3 regions of the Streptomyces paludis genome follow, and region 3 is predicted to be linked to each of the others. Evidence: riboswitches for the same ligand, from Rfam matches in the RefSeq annotation. Region 3 holds a riboswitch; each other region holds the start of a gene.
What was found. Region 3 has a riboswitch for cyclic di-AMP ahead of DVK44_RS30890 (M23 family metallopeptidase). Riboswitches for the same ligand answer to the same signal wherever they lie in the genome.
Positions count from the first base shown of each region.

Region 1: it holds a riboswitch for cyclic di-AMP, as region 3 does, so the genes downstream of both, DVK44_RS02035 (C40 family peptidase) here and DVK44_RS30890 (M23 family metallopeptidase) in region 3, are expected to answer to the same signal.
Region 2: it holds a riboswitch for cyclic di-AMP, as region 3 does, so the genes downstream of both, DVK44_RS14645 (M23 family metallopeptidase) here and DVK44_RS30890 (M23 family metallopeptidase) in region 3, are expected to answer to the same signal.

Region 1 is NZ_CP031194.1:480,161-484,648, reverse strand. Features, by position in the region: gene DVK44_RS02055 (8-amino-7-oxononanoate synthase) at 1-842, shown strand, start outside; gene DVK44_RS02050 (DUF397 domain-containing protein) at 836-1,027, opposite strand; gene DVK44_RS02045 (helix-turn-helix domain-containing protein) at 1,044-1,910, opposite strand; gene DVK44_RS02040 (ATP-binding protein) at 2,166-2,609, shown strand; gene DVK44_RS02035 (C40 family peptidase) at 2,716-3,189, opposite strand; cyclic di-AMP (ydaO/yuaA leader) riboswitch at 3,193-3,384, opposite strand; gene DVK44_RS02030 (ATP-dependent Clp protease proteolytic subunit) at 3,752-4,381, opposite strand.
Region 2 is NZ_CP031194.1:3,340,785-3,345,272, reverse strand. Features, by position in the region: gene DVK44_RS37090 (hypothetical protein) at 440-691, shown strand; gene DVK44_RS36730 (hypothetical protein) at 877-1,035, shown strand; tRNA gene DVK44_RS14655 (tRNA-Met) at 1,100-1,173, shown strand; gene DVK44_RS14650 (PP2C family protein-serine/threonine phosphatase) at 1,617-2,801, shown strand; cyclic di-AMP (ydaO/yuaA leader) riboswitch at 3,017-3,171, shown strand; gene DVK44_RS14645 (M23 family metallopeptidase) at 3,183-4,262, shown strand; gene DVK44_RS14640 (PrsW family intramembrane metalloprotease) at 4,380-4,488, opposite strand, start outside.
Region 3 is NZ_CP031194.1:6,996,315-7,000,802, reverse strand. Features, by position in the region: gene DVK44_RS30895 (SGNH/GDSL hydrolase family protein) at 1-276, opposite strand, end outside; gene DVK44_RS30890 (M23 family metallopeptidase) at 452-1,498, opposite strand; cyclic di-AMP (ydaO/yuaA leader) riboswitch at 1,520-1,653, opposite strand; gene DVK44_RS30885 (tyrosine-protein phosphatase) at 2,048-2,884, shown strand; gene DVK44_RS30880 (DUF6126 family protein) at 2,891-3,088, opposite strand; gene DVK44_RS30875 (helix-turn-helix domain-containing protein) at 3,112-3,735, opposite strand; gene DVK44_RS30870 (aspartate aminotransferase family protein) at 3,812-4,488, opposite strand, start outside.

The DNA of each region.
Region 1 (4,488 bases), 6.5 Mb from region 3:
CCAATCTGGCCGCGCTCACCGCGCTCACCGCCCGCGACGGGCTGCTCCTGTCCGACGCGGGCAACCACGCCTCGATCGTCGACGGCTGCCGGCTCTCCCGCGCCGAGACCGTCGTCGTCCCGCACGCGGCGCCCGACGCCGTCGCCAAGACGCTCGCCCCGCACCCGGGGCGCCGGACGCTGGTGGTCAGCGACGCCGTGTTCTCCGTGGACGGCGACGCGGCGCCGCTGACGGAGCTGGCCGCCGTCTGCCGCGCGCACGGCGCGGCGCTGCTCGCCGACGACGCGCACGGGCTGGGCGTGCTCGGCGAGGGCGGCCGGGGCACCCTGGCGGCGGCGGGCCTGGCGGGCGCGGCCGGAGTCGTGGCCACCCTCACGCTCTCCAAGTCCCTGGGCAGCCAGGGTGGCGCGATCCTCGGCCCGGCCCGGGTCATCGACCATCTCGTCAACGCCGCCCGGACGTTCATCTTCGACACCGGTCTCGCGCCGGCCGCCGTGGGCGGCGCCCTGGCCGCGCTGCGGCTGCTGCGCCGGGAACCGGCCAGGGCGGACCGGGCGCGCGAGGTCGCGGGCGAGCTGCACCGGCGGCTGACCGGCGCGGGCCTGACCGCCGTACGGCCCGACGCCGCCGTCGTCTCCGTACGGGCACCGTCGCCGGAGGCGGCCGTACGCTGGGCGGCCGACTGCCGTACGGCGGGGCTCGCCGTGGGGTGTTTCCGGCCGCCCTCGGTGCCGGACGGGGTGTCCCGGATCAGGCTGACCGCGCGGGCCGACCTGACGGAGCGGCAGATCGGCGCGGCGGTCCGTACGGTCGTGGCGGCGGCCCCGGAGCCGGATCAGTGAGCGCGCTCGCGCTCGCGCAGGGCCGACAGGAAGGCCGTCCACGCCCCTGAGGAGAAGGGCAGCGACGGCCGTCGCACCTCCTTGGAGTCGCGCACGGCGAGCCGGCCCGGCCCGGTGCGGGCGTACTCCACACAGTTGTTGGCCCCCGTGCTGTAGCTGCTGCGCCGCCATGCGGAGCGGTCCATGATGTGTCCTGCCTCCCTACGGGACGGTGCCGATTCCGGCACCGATTCCGGCGATGAGATCGAGTGAATCCGCTGTCGAGAGGGCATGTCCGCGCATGGTCGTGAACGCGGCGCGGTATGCCTCCAGGTCTTCTTTCCGCTCCAGAAAGAGGCTATTCGTCAAATGGTCGAGAACGACCAAATCCAGATCAGCGATGTTCGGAAAAGTGAAAATAACGAAAGGCCCGGCGAGTCCGACATAGCCGCCGACAGTGAACGGCAGCACCTGGAGGCACACATGGGGAAGCCGGGCCAGCTCCGCCAGCCGTCGTAACTGCTCTCTCATCACCTCGGGCCCGCCCACCTGCCGCCGGAGCACCGCCTCGTCGAGTACGGCGTGCAGCCGCAGCGGTGTCGCGGACCGCAGGACGGCCTGACGGGCGAGCCGCACCTCGACCAGGGCGTCCACGGTCGACGCCGGCAGCCCGTCCAGCGCCGCCCGGGTCACCGCGCGGGCGTAGCCGGGCGTCTGGAGCAGCCCCGGCACCACCGAGGTCTCCAGGGTGTGCGCGGTGCTCGCCTGGGACTCCAGGCTGATGAAGTCCCGGTATCCCGTCGGGATCGCGCCGCCGTACGCCTCCCACCAGCCGGGTCCGCCGCCGGTCCGCTCCGCCAGGGAGCTGAGCAGCGAGCGCAGATGGGGATCGCCCAGCCCCAGCGCGTCGAAGAGCACGGTCAGATCCCCGGCCTTCACACCGCTGACGCCGGTCTCGATCCGGCTCACCTTCGACTGGTGCCAGCCGAGCAGCCGCGCGGTCTCCCCGCTCGTCAGCCCCGCCTCCCGGCGCAGCCGCCGCAATTCCTCGCCGAGCTTGCGCCGCCGTACCAGTGGAATATGCCGCATGGCCGAATCCTCTCGCCGTCCGTTTTCCGCGCACCGGTGCGCGACGGCGGAGAAGGTATCTTTTCCGCGCCCGAATACGGTCTCGCGTTGCAGAGTTCACCGCTTTGAGCGACAGATATATGCAGATCTCTGCGGATCGGGCCGTGGCGCGGTGCGATCGGTGGCAGGCTGGCGGCGAAGCGGAGTCCGAGGCCGTCCGCGCAGTCATCCGTTCTGTGGCGGAGTGCGGTCCGGTGCGAAAGGGACGGCATCGTCATGGCAGACCATCAGGAAGCATCCATCACACTGCCGAGCGATCCCGCGTCGGTACCCACGGCGCGAAGATATGTGGAGGATCTGCTGACCGGGTGGGGGCTGCCCGGCGAAGCGGAGACCGCCGACACGGTCCGGCTGATCGTCTCGGAACTGGCGACCAACGCCGTGCAGCACACCTTCGGCCAGTCGCCCACGTTCACCGTGGAGGTCCGGCTGGAGCGCGAGGAGCGGCTGCGCGTCGGGGTCACCGACAGCCATCCGCGCTGGCCGCAACGGCTGCCGGCGGCCGTGCAGCAGGACAACGGCCGGGGCATGGTGATCATCCGCTCGCTGACCGCCGAGTGCGGCGGGCGGCTCTCCATCACCCCGACGGCGGAGGGGGGCAAGACCGTCTGGATCGCGCTGCCCTGGACCGTACCGGCCGACCGGAGCTGCCGGAACTGAGGGACGGGACCGGCCGGGCCCTGGCCGGCCCCGCCCCTCGGCTCAACCGCTCGCACCGCTCAACCGGGTGCGCCGCTCAACGGCCGGCGCCGCTCGACCGCCCCGCTCAGCCCACGCGTCCGTACCAGACGCTCTTGGACCAGATCTTCTCCAGCCGTACCACCGCTCCGGTCTTCGGCGAGTGCCAGATCTTGCCGGAACCCGCGTAGATGCCCACGTGGTAGACGTTGCTCCCCGAGTGGAAGAACACGAGATCACCCTTGCGCCGCTTGGCGGAGGAGATGTGCGACGTCTTGTTGTACTGCTGCTGCGCGGTGCGCGGGAGCTTCTTGCCGGCCTTCTTGAACGAGTAGACCGTCAGCCCGGAGCAGTCGAACCGGGACGGTCCGGTGGCTCCGTACTTGTACGGTGCGCCCTTCTTCGACGCGGCGACCTTCAGCGCCTTGACGGCGTGGGTGGCCGCCTGGGCCTCGGGCGCGGCGCCCGGTGCGAGCACCGAGCCGCCGACCGCGGCGAGCGTGAGGACCGAAACGGCACCGGTCCGGGAAAGCAAGGACGGGACATATGTCTGCGCAGTCATGCGCAACCCTTCGTCAGCCGCCTGTGAAGGATGACCTGTCGGGTTCGGGCTGGCGAAGTTGCCCGGCCGCGGAGCCCTGTCGAGACAGATCCCACGGCTTCACCCCAAGGGACGACCACGACGTGCGTCGTCCCGTACTGCTTGGGTCCTCCACTCCTGCCGATCCACTCCTGTCGACTCAGACATCCGGAACGGCGGCAGGACTCGGCGTCCGCCCGGATCGCCCCGCCGGGGGTGGCGGGGGCTTGTCGTCCCAGGGATCTTGACCCAAGGAGGAGCGGATTTCCGAGCTGAAACGACGATATGTGAACTTCCTCACGGCTGACCCAAAGGGGTGGCAAAGGGGTTTTTCGTATCGGAGCCGGGGGCGCCGATGAGGTCGGCACCTGCGGGGAAATGAGGCCGCGTCATACGCCTCCGGGCGCCCTGCGCAACTCGACTCCCCGGCTGTGTCCAGCGGGTTCGTCCCCTGAACGGGTGAGGCGTTCCCGTACGGACGCGTCCGTACGGGAACGCCTCACGCCCCCTCACATCCGTTGCGACCGGGGATACGTTGGCCCGTTCATCGGCTCCGGAGCGCCGAGGTCTTCCGGCTCTCGATCACGTGATCGATCAGTCCGAACGCTTTCGCCGCGGGAGCGTCGAAGACCGTGTCGCGGTCGATGCTCGCGGCGATCGTCTCCGGGCTCTGTCCGGTGTGCCGGACGAGCATCGACGCGAGCAGCTCCCGCTGCCGCAGCAACTCCTCGGCGTGGATCGCCAGATCGGACGGCTGGCCCATGACCGTCTCCTCGGTGGCCGGCTGCTGGAGGACGAACCGGGCCCCCGGCAGCGCCATCCGCTTGCCCGGCGTCCCGGCGGCCAGCAGAACGGCGGCGGTCGAGGCGGCCTGGCCTAGACAGGTCGTCTCCACTTCGCAGCGGACGAGCTGCATGGTGTCGTAGATCGCGGTCAGGGCGCTGATCGAACCGCCGGGCGAGTTGATGTAGACGCGGATGTCGCGGTCGGGCGCGTCGTATTCGAGATGGACGAACTGGGCGATCACGTCGTTGGCCGCGGTCTCGTCGACGGGGGTGCCGAGAAAGATGATCCGGTCCTCGAAGAGCTTGGAGTACGGATCGAGGGTCCGGCTCCCGTTGGTGGTCCGCTCGGTGAACTCGGGCAGGACATGGCGGGCGGAAGGGCGGTTCATGGCAGACCTCTCCTCGTGCGCGGCCGTCCGGTAAAAATGTACAGGACGTACAGAACGTTATAGCGGGAAGCCGGCCGGGGAGTGCGGGTCGCGGCGAGGCGAGGGAC
Region 2 (4,488 bases), 3.7 Mb from region 3:
CACTTGCCGCCACTCACGTCCCAGCAACCCCGCCGCCCACGCTCGGTGACCAGCGGGGCTTGAGTCCCGGCCAGCAACGGACCGTCAGCCGCCGAGCCGGTGTCGGACCGCCCCATTCCTCTGTCGCGCGCCCCGCAGGGCCTACCGGCCGGCGGACCCTGAACCGGCCCGCGCTCCCGTGTGCGCCCTGGGCCCCCCTTCCCCCCCGGCCGCCCCTCCCGCACCTGCACTTGCGACTCCGGGGGAGGTGTCAAGGGTGGGCGCAGCCCATCGCGCAGCGACGCGACTTTAGGAGCGCCCTTTACTCCTTCGTCGGAGCCGCGACACTCACAGCTGGAGGGGCGGCCCCGTGTCCGGCTACCGCTGCCACCGACCCACCCCGACAGAGTTCCGCTCTGACCGGACTGCGGTGTGGGCTGGGGCGGCGCACTCTGGGGGTATGGGGCGTGAGGTTCCGATCGTTGTGCACCGGCCGTCCGGGACAGGGGGGCGGCGGGTGACCGTGCGTGGGCGGATCATGGGGCTCGCGCACTCCGATGGCCACCTGGTCGAGTTTCTCCGGCAGGCCGGCCTTCCCGATGCCTGGGAGCTGCTCGACGATCCGCACTGGGTGGAGTGGCAGGGCGGGGCCCCGCACGTCTACGCGGGCGAGGGGGAGGGGGAGGGTGGGGATGGGGATGGGGTGGGCTGACCGGCGCCGGGCCGGCTGCCGCGTGGCGAATGGGTGAGGCCGCGCCGGGGAAAACCCTCCGCCGATTGTCAGTGGCTGCCCGTAACCTTGCTTCCATGTTCGTTTCCTCGACCACTTCTTCATCAGTTGCCCGCGATTCTTTACACCGTGCCCGCGCCGCCCGGCACGCCGCCCAGGTCCCGCCCGTGCGGTCCGTGCGGACCGCCGCGGTGATCAATGAGGAGATCCGCGCCCTGTGGACGCGCTCCGGGGGTGGGCTGCGCCCCGCCGACCAGGAGCGTTATCAGCGGCTGCTGGTGGAGTGGGCCGCCGCGGTGCGGGCCGATGTGGCCGAGGCGGCCTGAGGTGGGAGTGGTCACGGGAGTGGTCATGAGCGTCCGCCGGATGCCGTAGAGTTGTCTTCAACGGCGCGGGGTGGAGCAGCTCGGTAGCTCGCTGGGCTCATAACCCAGAGGTCGCAGGTTCAAATCCTGTCCCCGCTACTCATAAAAACGAAGGCCCGGATTCCTTAGGAATCCGGGCCTTCGTCGTGTGCGCGCACAGCGCGGAGTCATATGGTGACAAATTGATTCGATGATCAATATTTCATACCAGCCTATGACAAGTAACGTGAGGGGTACGGCTGTGAAGTGCATCCCGTAGCCCACTCGGCCGAGGCGAGTCGCCTGCTCGTGCGGCAGCGGCCAGCCTGGGTGGAGCGAGGAGCCGTCCGCAGCCGCGAGCGGACCGGGCGAGGAGACCAATGGTGGTGGGGAAGCTGAGGAGGCTCGGAAGACGCGTCGGCGGCGGGCGTCGCTCCACCGGCGGTGCGGGCTTCTGGGCTGCCGAGGGCACCGGCTTCTGGGGCTCCGGCGACCCGGATCACGACCACCCGCACCCGGGGCGCGGCGGCATCCGCGGCGGCCGGACCCCGGCCGGCCGCCGGATGGTGGCCCTGCTGCCGGTCCTGGTGATCGCCGTCGGAGTGGTCGTCGACGTCACCACCCCGGCCCGGGTGACCTCCGCCCCCCTCTTCGCCGCCGCGCCGCTGGTCGCCGCCCCGTTCTACCCGATGGTCGGTACGTTCCTGGTCGCGCTCGCCGCGGTCGTCGCCGAGGTGGGGCTGCACATAAGGACCTCGACGCTGATCAGTCTGGTGTCGCTGAGCCAGCTGCTGACCGTACTGGTCGTCTCCGTACTCGCCATGTACATCACCGGCATCGTCAGACGCAGCGGGGAGCGGCTCGCCTCCGCCCGTGTCATCGCCGAGACCGCCCAGCGCGCCGTGCTGCCCAGACCCGCCGAACGGATCGGGGGGCTGCGGATCGCCGCGCGGTACGAGGCGGCTCAGGAGGGCGCGTTCATCGGCGGGGACCTCTTCGCCGTACAGGACACGCCCTTCGGTGTGCGGCTGGTGGTCGGGGACGTACGGGGGAAGGGGCTGGAGGCCGTCGAGGCGGTGGCGGTGCTCATCGGGGCGTTCCGGGAGGCCGCCGAGCAGGAGCCCTCGCTCGAAGGGGTCGCGCAGCGGCTGGAGCGGGCGCTGCTGCGGGAGGGGACGCGCCGGGCCGGGGTCGATGTCTTCGAGGGGTTCACCACGGCCGTACTGGCCGAGATCCCGCACGGCGAGGACGTCGTACGGCTGCTCAACCGCGGCCATCCCGAGCCGCTGCTGATGTGCGGGGACGGTGCCGTACGGATGCTGGCGCCGGGTGATCCCGCGCTGCCCCTGGGGATGAGCGAGCTGGGCGCGTGGCCGGACCGCGCGGAGCCGAATCCGTATCCCGACGGCGCGATGCTGCTCTTCTACACGGACGGGCTCACCGAGGCGCGTGACAGCGCGGGTGTCTTCTACCGCCCGCGTGAGCGGCTCGACGGGCGGGTCTTCCCGGGGCCCGACGAGCTGCTCCAGGCGCTGATCGACGACGTACGGGTGCATACGGGCGGCGGCAGCCAGGACGACATGGCGCTGCTGGCGGTCAGCCGGCCGGTGCTGGGCTCCGCGCCCGGTTTCACGCCGGGGGCGGCGGCCGGAGCCGTGGCGGGGGTGGAGAGCCCTCAAGAGGCCGGCTCCGACCCCGGCCCCGCGTCGGAATCCGCCGCTCCCGGGCCCGAGGGACACGGGCCGTGATCGGGGCGTACCGCTCCGCATAACAGCTGACACACCGTCAGAAACACATAACCTCCCAATCTCCGGTCAACTCGCCCGGTTGCGCGCTCTTGTGTCCGGGTGTGTCCGTTGCGAAGTCGTTAACGATCATCAGGAACGGCTTGGAATAAACCCCTGGTCTCTATTAACGTTCGATAACGCAGCGCGGTTGTCCCAGCCGTCGCCAGAGATGGCACCGCGCGCACGCGCCGAATCCCGCAAGGGAACCGGGGAACCACACATTGGGGTGAATCGGGAATTTTCGCTGCCTTGCGCGGACAGCGGAACCCCGTAGGAGACCTTCCTGCTCCGAACCCGTCAGCTAACCCGGTAGGCGAGAAGGAAGGAAAGGAGCGCGCCTCAGTGGCGTCCAACAAGCCTGCCTCCGAAGGCTCCGTAGCAACCGCCGCCCCCGCCGAGCCCTACCGCTTCGGCCGCGGCGAGGGCAACGAGCCGGAGCGCACCTGGGGGGAGTGGAATCCCACCGAGGAGACCGTCCGACCCCCCGTACGCGGCAGGCACCGGGTCACCAAGCAGCGCGGGCTCGCCCGCAGCTCCACGGTCCTCGGCGTGGGTGTCATCGCCGCCGTCGGCGCGGGCGGCATCGCCACCGCGCAGGACAAGCCGGCCGTCTCCATATCCCTGCCCGATGTCATCGCGGACAATCTTCCGGACGCCAAGTCGCTTCCGGGGATCGGTTCTTCGGGCACCAGCACGACGGACAAGAAGGCCAGTGAGGCGGCCCAGGCGCTCGCGCAGGCGCCCCTCTCCACCGCCGGACTCACGGTCGCGGACACCGAGCAGGGCGCGACCGACGCGGGCGAGGCGCTCCGCGCCCGGATCCTCCAGCAGGCCGAGCAGCAGCAGGCCGAGGCCGCCGCCGAGCAGCGCGCCGCCGCCGAGGCCGCCGCCATCCAGCAGGCCGCCTCCGCGGCCAAGAAGCAGCAGACCGAGGCCGAGAAGGCCGCCGCGGAGCGGAAGGCGGAGGCCGAGGCCGCCGCCCAGGCCAAGGCGGAGCAGGAGCGCATCGCCAAGCTGGCCGCCAGCTTCTCCCTCCCCACCTCCTCGTACACGATCACCTCCACCTTCGGCCAGGCCGGTTCGCTCTGGTCCTCCGGCCACCACACCGGCCTCGACTTCGCCGCGCCGACGGGCACGCCGGTCAAGGCCGTGCACAGCGGCACCGTCAAGTCGGCCGGCTGGTCCGGCTCGTACGGCTACCGCACCGTGCTGGAGCTGGATGACGGCACGGAGGTCTGGTACGCCCACCAGTCCTCGATGACCGTCACCGTCGGCCAGAAGGTCGCCACCGGCGATGTCATCGGCCGCGTCGGCGCGACCGGCAATGTGACCGGCCCCCACCTCCACCTGGAGGTCCACACGGCGGGCGGCACGGGCATCGACCCGATGAGCTGGCTCCGCAGCCGGGGCATCAACCCCTGACGTTCACCGTCCGGTTGGGACGCGTACGCCGGGGCCCGCGAGCCATTCGCGGGCCCCGGCGTTTTCCGTTGTCCGGTCCCGCACCACACCACCCCTTACCGCCCCGGGTCAGTACTTTCAGTACCGGCGGTACGGGTTGTAGCCCTCGTAGTCCACGTACGGCGGCGGCGCCCATGCCCGGCCGGTGAGGCGGGCCGCGTGGGTGAGGGCCGGGCCGGCTATCTCC
Region 3 (4,488 bases):
GAGTTCCCGCGCCCGGGGGAGCTGCTCCTCGACGACCTGGTCCAGGAGCCGGCCGCGTACGGCGAGATTGGCGTAGCGGAAGTCCCCGTGCGCGGTGTCGGCCGTCGCGCCGGAGTCCGGGAGCCGGTCCGCGAGCAGGACCGCCAGCCGGTCCGCCCAGCCGACGAACCGCCCGTCGGGTCCTGGGTCCCCCACACCTTCCGTGAAGCTGTCGCCGATCGCCGCGTACGACTCGATTCCGCTGTTTCCTCTTGTTGTTCTCGAATCGTCTGCCACAGCGGACCATCTTCCTCCCGGCCATGTGACTTACGCGACCGTAAGGAGGGGTTGACCGTGGGTGAGAAACACCATCCGTCAAGTTTCGCCCAACCGGGAATAGCCGGGGAAAGGCGACCGCCCGGCACCGCGGTGCCGGGCGGTCGCCGCGCGTGCGGCGCGGTCGGGAGCGGGTTCAGACCGTGACGCCCTGCGAGCGGAGGTAGGCCACCGGGTCGATGTCCGAGCCGTAGTCCGGGCCGGTGCGGATCTCGAAGTGCAGGTGGGGGCCCGTGACATTGCCGGTGGCGCCGGAGACGCCTATCTGCTGCCCGGCGTTCACGCTCTGCCCGGCGGAGACGGACAGCGCGGAGAGGTGGGCGTACTGGGAGTACTTGCCGTCGCTGTGCTGGACGACGACCTGGTTGCCGTACGAGCCGCCCCAGCCGGCCGCGACGACGGTGCCCGTGCCGACCGCCCGGACGGTGGAGCCGGCGGAGGCGAGGAAGTCCACACCGGTGTGGTAGCCGCTGGACCAGCTGCCGCCCGACGCGCGGTACGACGTGCCGATCGGCGCGTCCACGGGCTTGAGGAAGCCGGAACCGGTGGTCTGCGTGGCCGTGTTGGACGACGCCGTGCCGGAGGAGGTACCGGCGGAGGTGCCGGAGTCCGAGGACGTACGGCCGGACGACGCGGACTCGGACGCCTTCGCCGGGGCCTCGCTCCGGGGAGCGGACGCGGCCGGCGCGGAGGACGTACGGGTGGGGGCGGCCGAGGTACGGGCGGGGGCGGCCGACGCCGCCTTCGCGCCGAGCGTCAGCTTCAGCCCGGGGTGGATCAGACCGGGGTCGGCGCCGATGGCCTGGCGGTTGTCCTCGTACAGCCGCTGCCAGCCGCCCTTGACCCGCTGCTCGACGGCGATCTTCGACAGATAGTCGCCGGAGACCACGGAGTAGGTACGGGCCGTCGTCCTGGTGCCGATTTGCGTGGCGGCGGTCCCCTGCGCGGCGGTCGCGGTCGACGCCGTGGCCGTGCTCGTGGTGGACGCGCTCCGCGCCGTCGCCGTGTCCGTCGTCGCCGGGGCCGCCTTCGGGGCGACGGCGGGGGCGGTCTGGCCGGCGGCGTGCGCGCCGGTGGCGCCGATGAGCGGCAGCGCGATGGCGGCGCCGCCCGTACTCGCGGCGATGAAGCGGCGCGACAGCGGATTGTTCTTCGGTCGGCGGTGCTTACCCTTCGCGGGCATGTGCGTTCCTCTCCGGCGCCATACGAGGTGAGCTGTCGGGTTCGGGCTGGAGCTGCCCGGCCGCGCGTGGTGCGCGGCTTCACCCCGAGCCGGTCCGGAACACCCGGATCGGCGTACTGCCTGGGTCCCCCGCTCCTGCCACACGTGAAGGGTTCGGGTGTGGGTCCCCGGGCAGTGGCAGGATTCGGCGTTCCGCCCGGATTGAGGGTGAACGTAGGCGAGTCGGACGTCCGGTACAAGCAGTTGTTTTCAGCCGCAGGAGTTGACCGGAATATCATCACGCACCACCCGTCACCCTGCGTCGATGACCGATCTTCGAATCCCCCATGGGGTTGGCTTTACCTTCGAGGGCGCCGCCACGGAACGTCACCGTTATGATTCCGCTCACGGACCGCACCCCATCTCCCCTATTAACAGGGCAGTTTGGGTTCAATGAGTCATTACGGACAGATGCCTCGCGGTCACCTCCTCGGCTCCGAACCCATGTCGTATCGTCAGGACACGACCTCGTCGGCGAGCCGCGCCGACGGCAGACACGGAGGAGCCGCCGTGACGCAGCAGCTGCCGCAAGTCCCGTCGACAGAGCCCGAACTGTCCGGTGTGCGCAACTTCCGTGACGTGGGCGGCCTGCCGACCACGGACGGCCGGCGGGTGCGCGGCGGCACGCTCTTCCGCAGCGGCCATCTCGCCCACGCCACCGACGCCGACGCGGCGTTCCTCACCGGCCTGGGGCTGCACACGGTCTTCGACTTCCGCAACTCCGCCGATATGAAGCTGGACGGCGAGGATGTGGCACTGCCCGGCGTCCGGCATGTGAACATCCCGCTCTCCGACCCGGCCGACGGCGCCGAGTTCTGGCGGATGGTGCGGGACGGCGATCTCGGCCAACTGCGCTCGCTCCTCTCGGAGGACAGGGCGGCGGCCCGGATGATCGGCTCGTACCGGACGATCATCACGGACCGCACCGCCGAGCACAGCCGGGTGCTGCACGCGCTCGCCGAGGACAGCGTCCCGGCGCTGATGCACTGCGCGGCGGGCAAGGACCGCGCCGGGCTCTCCGTCGCGATCGCCCTGCTCGCGGTCGGGGTCGAGCCCGACGCGATCGAGGCCGACTACCTCAAGTCGAACGACCCGCACCGCCGCTACCGGGTCCGCCGCGGCGACGGCTCCCCGGCCGACGAGTCCGCCGAGGTGATGGAGCTGCTCAGCCCGCTCTTCGACGCCCGCGCCGAGTACCTCGCGGCGGCCTTCGAGAGCATCACCACCACCTGGGGCAGCACCGACCGCTATCTCTCCGAGGGGCTCGGACTCACCCCCGCGACCCGCGACCGGCTGCGCGCCCGGCTCCTCGACGACGGCGACAGCAACGGCGACGGCAACGGCTGACGCGGTCTACCCCCTGCCGCCCATCTCGAAGAGCAGGTAGAGGAACGCGGCGAAGAGATGGCCCGCCACCAGATAGGCGAAGAGCCGGATGACCAGCCCCCGGGGGAACTTCTTCTCCTCGTCCATGATCCGTTCCGGCCGGGGCTCCGGCCCGGCCGGATCCGCGGGACCGGTGGCGGGCACGGGCTTCTCTGTCTCCGACATGGCGGCGGGCCTCTCTCGGCGGGTCAGCTGCGACGGGCCCCGCCGCCGAGGCACAGCTCGGTGGCGGGACTCTGCAACAGGGTGTGGACGAAGAGCAGCTCGGTCCCCCCGGGACCGGCCGCGGCGATCCGGTGCGGGGTGAGCGAGTCGAAGTGCGCGCTGTCCCCGGGCGCGAGCACATGCGCGGTGTCGCCGAGGTAGAGCCGCAGCGGCCCGGTAAGGACATAGAGCCACTCCTCCCCCGGGTGGACCCGGACGAGGTCCCCCTGTGCCCCGTACGGCACCTGGAGGCGCAGCGGCTGCATCGCCCGGCCGGGGCTGCCGGCCTGGTGGTACGTCCAGCCGTCGGCCTCCGCGGGCACCGGCCGGCCGGCCCGGACGATGGGGTCGCGCTCGGGCGTCACCTCCCCGAGCAGTTCGGAGACGGTCGTACCGTAGATACGGGCCAGACCGAGCAGCATGGGCAGCGACGGCTGCCGGCGCCCCGTCTCCAGCCGGGAGAGGTGCGCGGGCGACAGCCCGGCCCGGCGGGCCGCGGCCTCCAGGGTGAGGCGGCGGCCCCGGCGCAGCTCGCGCAGGCGGGGCGCGACGTCGGGGAGCTGTTCGGGCAGTTCGCCGGCCGCCTCTCCGGCGGGAGGTGTGCTCATGCCCCCATTGCGCCAGTATCTTTCCTCAGAGGCAAATTTCTTGCCCCAGAGGCAACCCGCCCGCTTCGAAGAGGATCTACCGGTTGGCGACGGCCTGTTTCACCAGGGTCCGTCCGAAGTCCCACATGAGGCCGCCACCGCTGTGGGCGTCGTCCATGACGGCCGTGAAGGCGGTCACGAAGCGGTCAACCTCCCGTTCACCGATGGTCAGCGGCGGAATCAGCTTGATCACTTCCAGCCGGTCGCCGGAGACCTGGGTGAGGATACGGTGCTTCTGGAGCAGCGGTACGACCACCATCTGTGCGAAGAGCCCCTTGCGGGCGGCCTGGAGCATCGTCCAGCGGCCGCGCAGCCGCACCGATCGGGGCCGGCCGAACTCGATACCGATCATCAGGCCCCGGCCGCGTACCTCCGACAGCAGCTCGTAGCGGTCGACGAGCGCCGCCAGCCGGGTCCTGAGCAGATCGCCGGTGGCCCGCGCGTTGGCGACGATCTCCTCGTCCGCCATCACCGAGAGGACGGCCAGACCGGCCGCCATGGCCTGGGCGTTCGAGCCGAAGCTCGCCGAGTGGACCAGGACGCGGTCCATCGAGGAGTAGACCTTCTGGAAGATCCAGTCCTTGCCGAGCGTCGCGCCGACGGGCACATAGCCGCCGGAGAGCGCCTTGGCCACACAGACCAGGTCCGGTTCGACGCCGTCCTCGTGCTGGTACGCGTAAAAGTCGCCGGTCCTGCCGAGTCCGGTCTGCACCT